Regions from separate parts of the Streptomyces sp. NPDC016459 genome, predicted to be linked through region 2. Evidence: predicted binding sites of a transcription regulator. Region 2 holds the regulator's gene; the other holds the start of a gene.
What was found. The regulator HrcA, encoded in region 2, represses chaperone genes, less so after heat shock. The targets are predictions, from matches to a motif close to TTNGCACTCNGNNNNNCNGAGTGCNAA.

Region 1: the regulator HrcA is predicted to act here: its motif matches at 5,473-5,499, upstream of groES (co-chaperone GroES).

What each region holds. Positions count from the first base shown of each region.
Region 1 is NZ_JBEYCR010000002.1:218,601-226,667, forward strand. It holds gene tsaD (tRNA (adenosine(37)-N6)-threonylcarbamoyltransferase complex transferase subunit TsaD) at 1-37, shown strand, start outside; gene ABZ567_RS06650 (hypothetical protein) at 52-291, shown strand; gene ABZ567_RS06655 (polysaccharide deacetylase family protein) at 338-1,189, shown strand; gene ABZ567_RS06660 (YciI family protein) at 1,314-1,679, shown strand; gene ABZ567_RS06665 (DUF6596 domain-containing protein) at 1,741-2,946, shown strand; gene ABZ567_RS06670 (class I SAM-dependent methyltransferase) at 2,965-4,152, opposite strand; gene ABZ567_RS06675 (polysaccharide deacetylase family protein) at 4,283-5,203, shown strand; gene ABZ567_RS06680 (hypothetical protein) at 5,200-5,421, shown strand; gene groES (co-chaperone GroES) at 5,644-5,952, shown strand; gene groL (chaperonin GroEL) at 6,083-7,705, shown strand; gene ABZ567_RS06695 (ester cyclase) at 7,826-8,067, opposite strand, start outside.
Region 2 is NZ_JBEYCR010000001.1:754,951-763,017, reverse strand. It holds gene ABZ567_RS03505 (long-chain fatty acid--CoA ligase) at 1-1,560, shown strand, start outside; gene hemW (radical SAM family heme chaperone HemW) at 1,641-2,873, shown strand; gene ABZ567_RS03495 (DUF3097 domain-containing protein) at 2,934-3,737, opposite strand; gene ABZ567_RS03490 (MBL fold metallo-hydrolase) at 3,748-4,476, opposite strand; gene hrcA (heat-inducible transcriptional repressor HrcA) at 4,625-5,644, shown strand; gene dnaJ (molecular chaperone DnaJ) at 5,645-6,784, shown strand; gene ABZ567_RS03475 (nitronate monooxygenase) at 6,927-8,018, shown strand; gene ABZ567_RS03470 (16S rRNA (uracil(1498)-N(3))-methyltransferase) at 8,015-8,067, shown strand, end outside.

The DNA.
Region 1 (8,067 bases), on a different contig from region 2:
TGTGCACGAGGTCAGCAAGGAGAACCTGTACTCGTGACCACCGTGACGCTCATGTGGGAGGCGCGGGCCGCCCAGGGCCGGGGCGCCGAACTCCTGGAGTGGGCCAGGGCCCAGGTCCTCGCCCGCGAGCCGCAGCGCCGGGAGATCCTCCGCGCGCCCCAGGACCGGGTCCTCGTCCTCACCTGGTGGGAGGCGGCGGCCTTCGACGCGGAGCTGCCCGAGCTGCCGGAGCCGGACGCGGAGCTGATCGCCCGTCCGGTCCACCGCTGGCGTTTCGAATCGGTGGAATAGTCGATTCCCGGGCAACCTTTCGACCGGTGCGGGCATCCCACCACGTGTGAAGAAGAAGATCGCGCTGTGGGCCGCCCTCACCGCCGTCGCCCTGCTGGTGACCGGCTGCGCGGCGGAGGAGCCCGACGCACCCGCCCCGAGGGCGCCGTCGGCGCGCGGGGACGGCCCGTCGGCGGGGACGGGTGCCGGGGACAAGGCGCCCGACGCCCCTGACCGGGCCGCCGCGTACCGCAAGTGGGGGCTCAAGCCCTTCGCGGCGCCGCCCGCCCCGCCCGCGACCAAGCCGGTCGTCCGGCCGCCCGGCGGTCCGGTCCCCGTCATCAGCGACATCCCCACCACCGAGAAGATCGTCTTCATCACGATCGACGACGGGGCGGAGAAGGACCCCGAGTTCGTCACGATGATGAAGGACCTCGGGGTCCCGGTCACGATGTTCCTCACGGACGCGGCCATCCGCGGCGACTACGCGTACTTCGCCCCGCTCGTCGCCCAGGGCCACGGGCTCGCCAACCACACCCTGACCCATCCGAACCTGCGCACCCTGTCCCAGGACGCCCAGCGCCGTGAGATCTGCGGTCAGCGGACGAAGCTGGCGAAACGGTTCGGCACGGCCCCGCGCCTCTTCCGCCCGCCCTACGGCAACTGGAACGAGGCCACGCGCGCGGCGGCGGCGGAGTGCGGCGTGGACGCGATCGTACTGTGGCGGGAGTCCATGCAGATCAAGAACATGCAGTACCAGCGCGGCGACCGGAAGCTCCACCCCGGCGACATCATCCTGGCCCACTTCCGGGGCCCGGCCGAGCTCAAGGGCCGCACCATGACGGAGATGACGGCCACCATGCTGCGCCGCATCCAGGAACAGGGCTTCACGGTGGCGCGCCTGGAGGACTACGTCTAGGACGCACCCGGCCCGGGACGCCCCGGAGATTTCTCCGGGCGTGGTGTCGATGCGGGCCCGGCCCGTTCGACGTATGTGTGGACGGCGGGGAACGGCCCCGCCACCGCACACCCGAGGAGTCGTCATGCCCCGCTTCCTGTCCCTCGTCCGCATCGAGGAGAACACCATCGACATGGAGAGCGCCGACCCCGGCTTCGAGGAGCGCATGGGCGCGCTCTTCGAGGAGATCGGCAAGGCCGGCGCCATGGTGGACACGGCCGGGCTCAGGCCGACCGCCGAAGCCACCCGGATCACCTGGTCGGACGGGAAGCTGTCGTACACCGACGGACCGTTCACCGAGACCAAGGAGGTCGTCGGCGGCTACGCCATGCTCCAGTGCAAGGACATGGCGGAGGCCGTCGAGTGGGGGAGGCGCTTCCTGGCCGTCCACCCGCCGCAGTGGAAGGTCGGCCTGGAGGTCCGCGAGGTCGAGGAGATGCCGGAAGGCTGACCTCCGGTGTGCTGTCATGTGAGGTGTGACGCCGGACAGCACGCTGGAGACGGTCTTCCGCATGGAGTCGGCGCGGATCGTCGCCACGGCGGCGCGGATCGTCAGGGACGTCGGCATCGCCGAGGAGATCGCCCAGGACGCCCTCGTCGCCGCGCTGGAGCAGTGGCCGCTGACAGGGGTCCCGGAGCGGCCGGGAGCCTGGCTGACGGCCACCGCCAAGCACCGCGCCGTCGACCTCGTGCGGCGGCGCGAGACGTACGCGCGGAAGCTCGCCGAGGTGGGCAGGACGCTCACCGAGGAGTCGTACGACCCCGAGCCCCCGGGCCCCGGTGACATCGACGACGACGTGCTGCGGCTGATCTTCACCGCCTGCCACCCGGTGCTCTCCGCCGAGGCGCGGGCCGCGCTGACCCTGCGGCTCGTCGGAGGGCTCCGCACGGCCGAGATCGCCCGCGCCTTCCTCGTACCGGAGGCGACCCTCGCGGCGCGGATCACGCGCGCCAAACGGACGCTCGCCAAGGCGGGCGTCGACTTCGAGGTGCCGTACGGGGAGGACCGGGCGGCGCGGCTCGGTTCCGTCCTCGAAGTGATCTACCTGATCTTCAACGAGGGGTACGCGGCGACCGCGGGCGACGACCTGCTGCGGCCGGGCCTCTGCGAGGACGCGCTACGGCTCGCGCGGACCCTCGCCGCCCTCGCGCCCCGGGAGGGCGAAGCGCAGGGTTTGGCGGCCCTTCTGGAGCTCCAGGCATCCCGGACGGCGGCCAGGACCGGGCCCGACGGGCAGCCGGTGCTGCTCGCAGCGCAGGACCGGCGGCGCTGGAACCGGCTGCTCGTCCTGCGCGGGTTCGCCGCCCTGGAGCGGGCCGGTGACGGGCGGACGTACGGGCCGTACGCCCTCCAGGCCGCCATCGCCGCCTGCCACGCGCGGGCCCCCTCGTACGACGAGACCGACTGGGCGACCATCGCCGCGCTGTACGGGCGGCTGGGCGTCCTCGCCCCGTCCCCGGTCGTCGAGCTGAACCGCGCGGTCGCCGTGTCGATGGCCGAGGGCCCCGCGGCGGCCCTCCCGCTCGTCGACGCCCTCGCCGCCGCGCCCGGCCTGGCCGGATACCACCTGCTGCCGAGCGTGCGGGGCGACCTGCTGGCCCGGCTCGGGCGTGAGGCGGAGGCGCGGGCGGAGTTCGAGCGGGCGGTGGCCCTCACCCGCAACGAGAGCGAGCGGGCGCTGCTGCGGGCGAAGGCACGGGCGCTCGGGGGCGCGTAGGGCGGCGCCCGGCCGGGGTCACCGACGGGCGGCCGGGTGGCCGATCAGCATCGTCGGGGCGCCGGCCACCCTCGTGAGCAGGACCGTCGCCGCGTTAGGGCCCTTCGGCCTCACCCTGCGGCGGATCTCCTCGGGCTCCACCGCGGAGCCGCGCTTCTTCACCGTCAGGGTGCCGACCTCCCGTTCCCGCAGCAGGGCCTTCAGCTTCTTCAGGTTGAACGGGAGTTCGTCGGTGATCTCGTAGGCGGCGGCGTACGGGGTGGGGACGAGCGCGTCCGCCGTGACGTACGCGATGGTCGCGTCGATCAGGCCGCCGCCCACCTCCTCCGCCACCTCGGCGACCAGGTGCGCGCGGATGACGGCGCCGTCCGGCTCGTAGAGGTAGCGGCCGACCGGGCGGACCGCCGGGTCGGGCAGGCCCCGGCCGGCGAGGGCCGCGCCCGAGGGCAGCAGGGTGGCCCGGCGGGCGCCCGGCTCCGTACCGAACCAGAGGACCGCCTCCTTGACGTCCCCGCCGTCCGAGATCCACTCGGCCTCGGCCTCCTCGGGCACCGCCTCGTGCGGGATGCCCGGGGCCACCTTCAGGGCCGCGTGCGGGGCCCTGCGGGCCGCCTCGACCGCCCAGGACAGCGGCGGGGAGTACGCCTCCGGGTCGAAGACGCGGCCCCGGCCGCCGCGCCGCGCCGGGTCGACGAAGACCGCGTCGTAGGGCGCGGTGTCGATGTCGGTGACGTCCGCGCACCGCACCTCGATCAGCTCCGCGAGGCCGAGCGCCTCGGCGTTGGCGCGGGCGGCCTCGGCGGTCAGCGGGTCGCGGTCGACGGCGAGGACGGAGATCCCGGCGCGGGCCAGGGCGATCGCGTCGCCGCCGATCCCCGAGCAGAGGTCGGCGACGCTGCGGACGCCGAGCGCCTTGAGCCGGGCCGCCCGGTGGGTGCCGACCGAGGCGCGGGTCGACTGCTCGACGCCGTTCGGGGTGAAGTACATCCGGTACGCGTCCTCCGCGCCGAACTTGGCGACCGCCCGCTGCCGCAGCCGTGCCTGCCCGATCGCCGCCGTGACCAGCTCCGCGGAGTGGTCGCGGCGCAGCCGGGAGGCGACCGCCAGTTCCCGGGCGGGGTCGTAGTCGCGCAGGGCGCTGAGGAGGGTCTGACCCTCGGGGCCGAGCAGGGGGGCGAAGGAGGCGAGGTCGGTCACCCGTCCCATTGTGGGCCCTGGGGCGCTGTGGGCCGGCCGGGGGACGCGGGGTGCGGTACGGCGGTGTCGTGGCCGGGAACGGGCGTCCGCGCTGACAGGATGCGGCGCGATACGACTCGTACGACAAAAGGAAAATATGATGACAAAAGGTGTGCGCCGTTCGTCCCGGGTGCTCGGGGCCGCCCTCGTCGTCGCCGCCCTCGCCTCCGCCGCCACGGCCTGCGGGGACGGCACCGAGCAGGCCAAGGGCGCCCCCGCCCCCGCCGCCGGCCAGCAGGCCCAGGGGCAGAAGGCGTCCGGCGCGATCGAGGCGTACGTCGAGAAGGTCCGCGCGCAGCGTGCCGCCCGGGCGGTCGCCGCGAGGAAGTGGGGCCTCGCCCGCACCCCGCTCGACGCGCCCGCCCCGCCCGCCGTGAAGCCGCGGATCACCACCCGCAAGGGCTTCGAGACGGCGGGCGAAGGCCTGCCCCCCGTCTTCACCACCGTGCCGACCAAACAGAAGATCGTCTTCCTGACGATCGACGACGGCGCCGAGAAGGATCCCGCCCTGCTGCGGATGATGAACGAGCTCCGGATCCCCTACAGCGCCTTCATCAGCGACTACGTCGTCAAGGACGACTACGGGTACTTCGCCCGGATGCAGAAGTCCCAGGAGGGCGGCGTCTCCCTGCACAACCACACCCTCAACCACCGGTACCTGCCGGGGCTGTCGTACAGCCAGCAGAAGCGCGAGATCTGCGGCATGCAGGACGTCATCGAGAAACGATTCGGCAAGCGGCCCCCGCTCTTCCGCCCGCCGTACGGCAACTACAACGAGGACACCCTGCGCGCCGCCAAGTCCTGCGGCGTCAAGGCGGTCCCGCTGTGGGCGTCCGAGGCGTTCCCCGACCACATGGAGTGGCGCGAGTGGGACCGGGACCTGCACCCCGGCGACATCGTGCTCACCCACTTCCGGGGCAAGGACGACTGGAAGGGGACCATGCCCGACATGATCCGCCGGGTGATGAACGTGATCACGGCCAAGGGGTACGCGGTCGCCAAGCTGGAGGACTACGTATGAGCCGGGCGCCGTCCCGGACGCGGCGGCCGGTGGCCGGAGCGGTGCTGGCCGGTGCGCTCCTCGCCGCCACCGGATGCGCCTCGGCCGTGGACCCGCTCGAACGGCTCGGGCGGAAGGCGGCGGAACGGGTGGGACCGGCGCAGACGCGGGACGCGACGACGGTCGCGGAGCGCGGCGATACGGTGGTCCGAGTCTCGAACTCGCGTGCGGAACCCTGAGGTCAGGGGCGCCGTTCCCGTGCCGGATCCGAAGCGCCACATCGCGCGTCACTGGCACTCCGCTTGACCGAGTGCTAACCGCGGTCATAGTCTCGGCTCTGGCACTCCCCACCGGAGAGTGCCAACACAGCGACGGGCAGGTCCGGCACCCGCGACGACGGATCCACCTGGTCGCCACCTCAGACAGTCAACCCCGTTATCTCCGAAGGGGGAGGTCGGATCGTGACGACCACCAGCTCCAAGGTTGCCATCAAGCCGCTCGAGGACCGCATCGTGGTCCAGCCGCTCGACGCCGAGCAGACCACCGCCTCTGGCCTGGTCATCCCGGACACCGCCAAGGAGAAGCCCCAGGAGGGCGTCGTCCTTGCCGTGGGCCCGGGCCGCTTCGAGAACGGCGAGCGCCTGCCGCTCGACGTCCAGACCGGCGACATCGTGCTGTACAGCAAGTACGGCGGCACCGAGGTGAAGTACAACGGCGAGGAGTACCTCGTCCTCTCGGCTCGCGACGTGCTCGCGATCGTCGAGAAGTAATTCACCGAAGTACCGAAGTACCGACGTACGAGCACTGAACCAGATGCTCAGAGCTGCGCCCCGAGGCCCCTTCCAGGCGCCCCGGGGCGCGGTTCGTTCCACCCTATTCCGAGAGGGCTGAACCGCTTCCATGGCGAAGATCCTGAAGTTCGACGAGGACGCCCGTCGCGCCCTTGAGCGCGGCGTCAACAAGCTTGCCGACACGGTGAAGGTGACGATCGGCCCCAGGGGCCGCAACGTCGTCATCGACAAGAAGTTCGGCGCCCCCACCATCACCAACGACGGTGTCACGATCGCCCGCGAGGTCGAGCTCGACGACCCGTTCGAGAACCTCGGCGCCCAGCTGGTGAAGGAGGTGGCGACCAAGACCAACGACATCGCGGGTGACGGCACCACCACCGCCACCGTGCTGGCCCAGGCCCTGGTCCGCGAGGGTCTGCGCAACGTCGCCGCCGGCGCCTCCCCGGCCGCCCTGAAGAAGGGCATCGACGCCGCCGTCAAGGCCGTCTCCGAGGAGCTCCTCGCCACCGCGCGCCCGATCGAGGACAAGTCCGACATCGCCGCCGTCGCCGCGCTCTCCGCGCAGGACCAGCAGGTCGGCGAGCTCATCGCCGAGGCGATGGACAAGGTCGGCAAGGACGGTGTCATCACCGTCGAGGAGTCCAACACCTTCGGCCTGGAGCTCGACTTCACCGAGGGCATGGCCTTCGACAAGGGCTACCTGTCCCCGTACATGGTCACCGACCAGGAGCGTATGGAGGCCGTCCTCGACGACCCGTACATCCTGATCAACCAGGGCAAGATCTCCTCGATCCAGGACCTGCTGCCCATCCTGGAGAAGGTCATCCAGGCCGGCGCCAGCAAGCCGCTCCTGATCATCGCCGAGGACGTCGAGGGCGAGGCCCTGTCGACCCTGGTCGTGAACAAGATCCGTGGCACCTTCAACGCCGTGGCCGTCAAGGCCCCCGGCTTCGGCGACCGCCGCAAGGCGATGCTCGGCGACATGGCCACCCTCACCGGTGCCACCGTCATCGCCGAGGAGGTCGGCCTCAAGCTCGACCAGGCCGGTCTCGACGTGCTCGGCACCGCCCGCCGCGTGACCATCACCAAGGACGACACCGTCATCGTCGACGGTGGCGGCAAGTCGGAGGACGTGCACGGCCGCGTCAACCAGATCAAGGCCGAGATCGAGTCCACGGACTCCGACTGGGACCGCGAGAAGCTCCAGGAGCGCCTCGCGAAGCTGGCCGGCGGCGTGTGCGTGATCAAGGTCGGCGCCGCCACCGAGGTGGAGCTGAAGGAGAAGAAGCACCGTCTGGAGGACGCCATCTCCGCGACCCGCGCCGCGGTCGAGGAGGGCATCGTCTCCGGTGGTGGCTCCGCGCTCGTCCACGCCGTCAAGGTCCTCGAGGGCAACCTCGGCAAGACCGGTGACGAGGCCACGGGTGTCGCGGTCGTCCGCCGCGCCGCCGTCGAGCCGCTGCGCTGGATCGCCGAGAACGCCGGCCTCGAGGGCTACGTCATCACCTCGAAGGTGGCGGAGCTCGACAAGGGCCAGGGCTTCAACGCCGCGACCGGCGAGTACGGCGACCTGGTCAAGGCCGGCGTCATCGACCCGGTGAAGGTGACGCGCTCCGCTCTGGAGAACGCCGCCTCGATCGCCTCCCTCCTCCTCACCACCGAGACCCTCGTGGTGGAGAAGAAGGAAGAGGAGCCGGCGGACCACGGCCACGGTCACGGCCACTCGCACTGAGGCCGACCGGTGATCGCTGATCACCGAGGCTCGTAGCTGATCACCGAGGCCCGGTGCCCCCGTCGCGGGGGCACCGGGCCTCGGTGTCTCCTTCTCCCGTGCCTACGCCGCCACGGCTTCCTACGCCTCCACGGCGCCGAGCTGCCCCATCAGGCCGAGCAGGTCGTACTGCCACCATCCCTCCGCGATCTTCCCGTCCTCCCGGAAGCGGTGGATGACCGTTCCGGTCATGGCCACCTCCATGCCGGTGGGCTGCAGCCCCATGAAGTCCCCGGTGTGACTGCCCTTCCAGGTCCAGCGGGTGCAGACCCGGTCGCCCTCGGCGATCTGGTCGTCGACGGTGAAGGCGAAGTCGAAGCCCT
Region 2 (8,067 bases):
CAGACCAACGCCGAGGAGTCGGCGTTCATCCTCTCCGACTCCGAGTCGAAGGTCCTCATCGCCGAGGACGCGGCGCAGCTCGCCAAGGCCGTGGAGCGCCGCGCCGACCTGCCGAACCTCCACCACGTGATCGTCATCGACGCCACGGGCGTGGAGAGCGACGGCCAGTGGGTCCTCTCCCTGGCCGAGCTCGAGGCGCGCGGCCGGGCATACCTGGAGAAGCACCCGGAGGCCGTCAAGGAGCGGGTCGCCGCGATCACCCCCACCCAGCTCGCGACCCTCATCTACACCTCCGGCACCACGGGCCGGCCCAAGGGCGTGCGTCTCCCGCACGACAACTGGTCGTACATGGCGAAGGCCATCGCCGCCACCGGTCTCGTCACGCAGGACGACGTCCAGTACCTGTGGCTGCCGCTCGCGCACGTCTTCGGCAAGGTCCTCACCTCCGGCCAGATCGAGGTCGGACACGTCACCGCCGTCGACGGCCGTGTCGACAAGATCATCGAGAACCTGCCGGTGGTCCAGCCCACCTACATGGCCGCCGTGCCCCGCATCTTCGAGAAGGTCTACAACGGCGTCGCCGCCAAGGCCCGCGCCGCCGGCGGAGCCAAGTACAAGATCTTCCAGTGGGCGGCCGGCGTCTCCCGCGACTACGCCAAGGCCGGCCAGGACAACTTCCGCCGCACCGGGACCGCCTCGGTGCCCTTCGGCCTCACCGCCAAGCACAAGATCGCCGACGCCCTCGTCTACTCCAAGATCCGTGACGCCTTCGGCGGCAACCTGCGCGCGTGCATCTCCGGATCCGCCGCGCTCGCCCCCGAGATCGGCTACTTCTTCGCCGGCGCCGGCATCCACATCCTGGAGGGCTACGGGCTCACCGAGTCCTCCGCCGCCTCCTTCGTCAACCCGGGCGAGGCCTACCGCACCGGCACCGTCGGCAAGCCGCTCCCCGGCACCGAGGTCCGCATCGCCGACGACGGCGAGATCCTGCTGCGCGGCCCCGGCATCATGGAGGGCTACCACGGCCTGCCCGAGAAGACGGCCGAGGTCCTGGAGTCCGACGGCTGGTTCCACACCGGTGACATCGGCGAACTGTCCGCCGACGGCTACCTCCGGATCACCGACCGCAAGAAGGACCTGATCAAGACGTCCGGCGGCAAGTACATCGCGCCGGCCGAGGTCGAGGGCCAGTTCAAGGCCGTCTGTCCGTTCGTCTCCAACATCCTCGTCCACGGCGCCGACCGGAACTTCTGCACCGCGCTGATCGCCCTCGACGAGCCCACCCTCCTCGGCTGGGCCGCCGATCACGACCTCGCGGGCAGGTCGTACGCCGAGGTCGTCGCCGCCCCGCAGACGGTGGCCATGATCCAGGGCTACGTCGACCGCCTCAACGAAGGCCTCCAGCGCTGGCAGACGATCAAGAAGTTCCGGCTGCTGCCCCGGGACCTGGACATCGAGCACGGCGAGCTGACCCCGTCGCTGAAGCTGAAGCGGCCGGTGGTGGAGCGCGAGTACAAGGACCTCATCGAGGAGATGTACGCGGGCTCCCGGGAGTCCTGACCGCCGCGCACGGCACTTTTCCACAGGCCGGCGTCCACAGGCCGGACGTCCACCTCGGGCAGTACGGGACAATGGGGCTCATGCCTTCCGTACTGCCCGATGGTGAGACCGTGCCCGAGACCGGGGCGCTGCCCGCACACGCCCTGGAAGGGGCGGCCGAGCGGCCCCTCGGGTTCTACCTGCACGTTCCGTACTGCGCCACGCGGTGCGGCTACTGCGACTTCAACACGTACACGGCGAGCGAGCTGCGCGGCACCGGGGGCGTGCTCGCCTCCCGGGACAACTACGCCGACCAGGTCGCCGAAGAGGTCCGGCTCGCCCGGAAGGTGCTCGGCGACGACCCCAGGCCGGTGCGGACCGTGTTCGTCGGCGGGGGCACGCCGACGCTGCTCGCCGCCGGTGATCTCGTACGGATGCTGGGAGCCGTCCGCGACGAGTTCGGGCTCGCGGACGACGCCGAGGTGACGACCGAGGCGAATCCGGAGTCCGTGACCCCCGCGTACCTCGCGGAGCTGCGGGAAGGCGGCTTCAACCGCGTCTCCTTCGGGATGCAGAGTGCCCGGCAGCACGTCCTGAGGATCCTCGACCGGACGCACACGCCCGGGCGCCCCGAGGCGTGCGTCGCCGAGGCGCGGGCCGCCGGGTTCGAGCACGTGAACCTGGATCTGATCTACGGCACGCCGGGGGAGTCCGACGACGACTGGCGGGCCTCGCTCGACGCGGCGATCGGCGCCGGCCCTGACCACGTCAGCGCGTACGCCCTGATCGTCGAGGAGGGGACGCAGCTCGCCCGCCGGATCCGGCGCGGCGAGGTGCCGATGACCGACGACGACGTGCACGCCGACCGGTACCTGATCGCGGACTCCGTTCTCGCCGAGGCCGGATTCGAGTGGTACGAGGTGTCCAACTGGGCCACCTCGGAGGCCGGGCGCTGCCTCCACAACGAGCTGTACTGGCGCGGCGCGGACTGGTGGGGCGCGGGCCCCGGCGCGCACAGCCACGTGGGCGGGGTGCGGTGGTGGAACGTGAAGCACCCGGGCGCGTACGCGGCGGCGCTCGACGGGGGGAGGTCGCCGGGGGCGGGGCGGGAGCTGCTGTCGTCCGAAGACCGCAGGGTGGAGCGGGTGCTGCTCGAGTTGCGGCTGCGGGAGGGCGTCGAGTTGGCACTCCTGCGGCCTGCCGGGCTTGCCGCGGCTTCGCGGGCGCTGGCGGACGGGCTTCTCGACGCGGGGCCCTACGACGAGGGGCGGGCCGTGCTGACCCTGCGGGGTCGGTTGCTCGCCGACGCCGTGGTGCGGGACCTGGTGGACTGAGGTTCAGGCGCGGGGCGAATGCCCGTGACGGGGGCGCGGGGCGCCCCCGTCGGAGGTCGTCTACGGCGCCGTCACGAAGTCGATCAGTTCTTCCACTCGGCCCAGGAGTTCCGGTTCCAGGTCCTTGTACGAGGTGACTCTCGACAGGATGTGCTGCCAGGCGGCGCCCGTGTTGTCGTGGGGCCAGCCGAGGGCCCGGCAGACGCCCGTCTTCCAGTCCTGGCCCCGGGGGACCGTCGGCCAGGCCGGGATGCCCAGGGACGACGGCTTCACCGCCTCCCAGACGTCGATGTAGGGGTGGCCCACGACCAGGACGTCCGGGGAGGTCACCCGGGCGGCGATGCGGGACTCCTTCGAGCCCGGGACCAGGTGGTCCACCAGGACCCCCAGGCGCGCGTCCGGCGCCGGGGCGAAGTCCGCCACGATCGACGGCAGGTCGTCGACGCCCTCCAGGTACTCCACGACCACGCCCTCGATCCGCAGGTCGTCGCCCCAGACCCGCTCCACGAGCTCGGCGTCGTGCCGGCCCTCCACGTAGATCCGGCCGGCCCGCGCCACGCGCGCACGTGCGCCCGGTACGGCGACCGAGCCCGAGGCCGTACGGGTGGGGCGGGCGGGAGCGGTGACCGGTCGGACCAGGGTCACCACCCGGCCCTCCAGGAGGAAACCACGCGGGTCCATGGGGAAGACCCGGTGCTTGCCGAAGCGGTCCTCCAGGGTCACGGTGCCCGCCTCGCAGCGGATCACCGCCCCGCAGAAGCCCGTCGTGACCTCCTCGACGACGAGGTCACGCTCGGCCGGAACCTCCGGGACGGGCTTCGGCTTCTTCCAGGACGGCGTCAGGTCCGGGTTGTAGCTGCGCATTTCGGTGACGTTAGGCGACGTGGAAGCGGTGTGCCAGTTCATCGCGCTGGGCCCGCACGAACGTGGCGTCCACCACCGCCCCGTGCCCCGGTACGTACACCGCCTCCTCGCCGCCGAGCCGCAGCAGCCGGTCCAGGGCGTCCGGCCAGCGGGAGGGGATCGCGTCCGGGCCCGCCTGCGGCTCGCCGGACTCCTCGACCAGGTCGCCGCAGAAGACCACCTCCGGGCCGCCCGGCACCAGGAGCACCAGGTCGTGGCCCGTGTGGCCGGGGCCGACGTTCGCCAGGAGGACCTGCCGGCCGCCGAGGTCGAGCGTCCACTCGCCTGAGACCACGTGCCGCGGCGCCACCAGCACGTCCACGGCCTCCGCGGCCGCCGCCGGGTCGAGCCCGTGCCGTACCGCGTCGCCGCGCAGCGCCTCCTGCGCCCTGGCCCCTCCGAGCAGCGCGTCGGAGCCGACCGCGCCGAAGACCTCCGCGCCCGAGAAGGCCGCGGTGCCCAGCACATGGTCGAAATGGGGGTGGCTCAGTGCGATGTGCGTCACTCTCCGGTCGTTCGTCAGCCCCGCGATCTGCGTCCGCAGCTCGGCGCCCTCCGCGAGCGAGGAGCCCGTGTCGTACAGCAGCACCGCCCGCTCGCCCAGTGCCAGTCCGACCGTGGCGTCCCATCCGGGCAGCCGTCGCCGGCCCACCCCGTCCGCGAGCCGCTCCCACCCGTACGCTTCCCAATCCACGTCCATAAGGCGACGCTAGCCGGTGGGGGCCCGCCGCCTTGCCAGGAGCGACGCCCGCCGCCGTACACTGGCCGGGGAATCGCTGGCACTCGAACAGGGTGAGTGCCAAAAGCGGAGCAACCGGAACGACGTCGACAGCTGGAGGTGCGCCACGATGCTCAGCGAACGCAGGCTCGAGGTCCTGCGCGCCATCGTCCAGGACTACGTGGGGACGGAGGAGCCCGTCGGCTCCAAGGCGCTCACCGAGCGCCACAAACTCGGCGTCTCGCCCGCCACCGTGCGCAACGACATGGCCGTGCTGGAGGAGGAGGGCTTCATCGCCCAGCCCCACACCAGCGCCGGCCGGATCCCGACCGACAAGGGCTACCGGCTCTTCGTCGACCGGCTCGCCGGCGTCAAGCCGCTGTCGACGCCCGAGCGCCGGGCCATCCACAACTTCCTCGACGGCGCGGTGGACCTGGACGACGTCGTCGGCCGCACGGTCCGGCTGCTCGCGCAGCTGACCCGTCAGGTCGCCGTCGTCCAGTACCCCTCGCTGACCCGTTCGACCGTCCGGCACGTGGAGCTGCTCTCGCTGGCCCCCGCCCGCCTGATGCTGGTGCTCATCACGGACACCGGCCGCGTCGAGCAGCGTCTCATCGACTGCCCCGCGCCCTTCGGCGAGTCCTCCCTCGCCGATCTGCGGGCCCGGCTCAACAGCAGGGTCGTCGGTCGGCGGTTCGCCGACGTGCCGCAGCTGGTGCAGGACCTCCCCGAGTCATTCGAGGAGGTCGAGGACCGCGCCACGGTCTCGACCGTGCTCGCGACCCTCCTCGAATCCCTGGTCGAGGAGCACGAGGAGCGGCTGATGATCGGCGGCACCGCCAATCTCACCCGCTTCGGACATGACTTCCCCCTGATGATCAGGCCCGTCCTTGAAGCTCTGGAGGAGCAGGTCGTGCTCCTCAAGCTGCTCGGCGAGGCCAAGGAATCGGGCATGACCGTACGCATCGGGCACGAGAACGCCCACGAGGGGCTGAGCTCCACGTCCGTCGTCTCGGTCGGCTACGGTTCGGGCGGCGAGGCAGTCGCCAAACTCGGCGTGGTCGGACCGACCCGCATGGACTACCCCGGAACGATGGGAGCGGTACGCGCAGTGGCACGTTACGTCGGACAGATCCTGGCGGAGTCGTAAGTGGCCACGGACTACTACGCCGTACTCGGCGTGCGCCGCGACGCGTCCCAGGACGAGATCAAGAAGGCGTTCCGGAGGCTCGCCCGCGAGCTGCACCCGGACGTCAATCCCGATCCCAAGACGCAGGAACGCTTCAAGGAGATCAACGCCGCCTACGAGGTCCTCTCGGACCCGCAGAAGAAGCAGGTCTACGACCTGGGCGGCGACCCCCTCTCGGCCTCGGGCGGAGGCGGCGCGGGCGGCTTCGGGGCCGGTGGCTTCGGCAACTTCTCCGACATCATGGACGCCTTCTTCGGTACGGCGTCGCAGCGCGGCCCGCGCTCGCGGACCCGCCGCGGCCAGGACGCCATGATCCGGCTGGAGATCGACCTCAACGAGGCGGCCTTCGGCACCACCAAGGACATCCAGGTCGACACGGCTGTCGTCTGCACGACCTGCTCGGGCGAGGGCGCCGCGCCCGGCACCTCCGCGCAGACCTGTGACATGTGCCGCGGTCGCGGCGAGGTGTCCCAGGTCACCCGGTCCTTCCTCGGCCAGGTCATGACCTCCCGCCCCTGCCCCCAGTGCCAGGGCTTCGGCACGGTCGTGCCGACGCCGTGCCCGGAGTGCGCGGGCGACGGCCGGGTGCGGTCCCGTCGTACGCTCACGGTGAAGATCCCGGCCGGTGTCGACAACGGCACCCGGATCCAGCTCGCGGGCGAGGGCGAGGTCGGCCCCGGCGGCGGCCCCGCCGGCGACCTGTACGTGGAGATCCACGAGACCCCGCACGACACCTTCCAGCGGCGCGGCGACGACCTGCACTGCACGGTCACGATCCCGATGACCGCGGGCGCGCTCGGCACCAAGGTGCCGCTGCAGACCCTCGACGGCGTCGAGGAGATCGACATCCGGCCGGGCACCCAGTCCGGCCAGTCGATCCCGCTGCACGGCCGTGGCGTCACGCATCTGCGCGGCAACGGCCGGGGCGACCTGATCGTGCACGTCGAGGTGCAGACCCCCGGCAAGCTCGACGCGGAGCAGGAACGGCTCCTGCGCGAACTGGCCAAGCTGCGCGGCGAGGAACGGCCCACCGGCCAGTTCCAGCCGGGGCAGCAGGGCTTGTTCTCGCGGTTGAAGGACGCGTTCAACGGGCGGGTCTGATCGGTACGGAAGGGGCGGCACCCGCGGGCGCGGGTGCCGCCCCTTCCGGCTGCCGGTGCCGTCTTTCCGCCTGTCCGCGCCGCCCCTTCCGTACCCGACGTTCGAATTCGGCACCGCCGCACACGCATGGCACGATGCCCATATGTCCACCACCGCACTGAACGATCTGTCTCGGTATCCGATCGTGCAGGCCCCCATGGCGGGTGGCGGTTCCTGTCCCGAGCTGGTCGGGGCCGTCTGCGAGGCCGGGGCGCTCGGCTTCCTGGCCGGCGGATACAAGACGGCCGGCGGCCTGTACCAGGAGATCAAGCAGACACGCGGGCTCACCGCACGCCCCTTCGGTGTCAACCTCTTCCTGCCGCAGAGCGGGCGGCCCGCCGACCCCGCCGCCGTCGAGGTCTACCGCCACCAGCTCGCCGGCGAGGCCACCTGGTACGGCACCCCGCTCGGCGACACGGACTCCGGTCGCGACGACGCCTACGACGCCAAGCTGGCCATCCTCCTGGAGGACCCGGTCCGCGTCGTCTCCTTCACCTTCGGCTGCCCCGCGCCCGAGACGCTCGCCGCCTTCGCCCGCGTCGGTACGTTCACGATCGTCACCGTCACCTCAGCCGACGAGGCCCTCGCCGCACAGGCCGCGGGCGCCGACGCCGTCTGCGTCCAGGGCGTCGAGGCCGGCGGACACCAGGGCACGTACCGCGACGACCCGGCCGACGACGGCGCCCGGGGCACCGGGCTGCTCACCCTTCTCACCCGGATCCGCGAGAGCGTCGCCCTGCCGATCGTCGCCACCGGCGGGATCATGCGCGGCGCCCAGATCGCCGCCGTCCTCGCCGCCGGGGCCGAGGCCGCCCAGCTCGGCACCGCCTTCCTCTGCTGCCCCGAGTCCGGCGCCCACCCGCTGCACAAGCGGGCCCTGACCGACCCGCTGTTCACCAGGACCGCCCTCACCCGGGCCTTCTCCGGGCGCCCCGCCCGCGGCCTCGTCAACCGCTTCATGCGCGAGCACGGCCCGTACGCCCCCTCCGCCTACCCGGAGATCCACCACCTCACCGCCCCCCTCCGCAAGGCCGCCGCCACCGTGGGCGACGCCCAGGGCATGGCCCTGTGGGCCGGCCAGGGCCACCGGCTCGCCCGCGAACTCCCCGCCGGGCAGCTGGTCGAGGTGCTGGCCGCCGAACTCGACACCGCCCTCTCCGACCTCTCCGGGCCCGCCCACAGGAGCGCCTCATGACAGCACCCGTCTTCGTCGTCGACACCGTCCCCGGCACCGGCACCTTCGT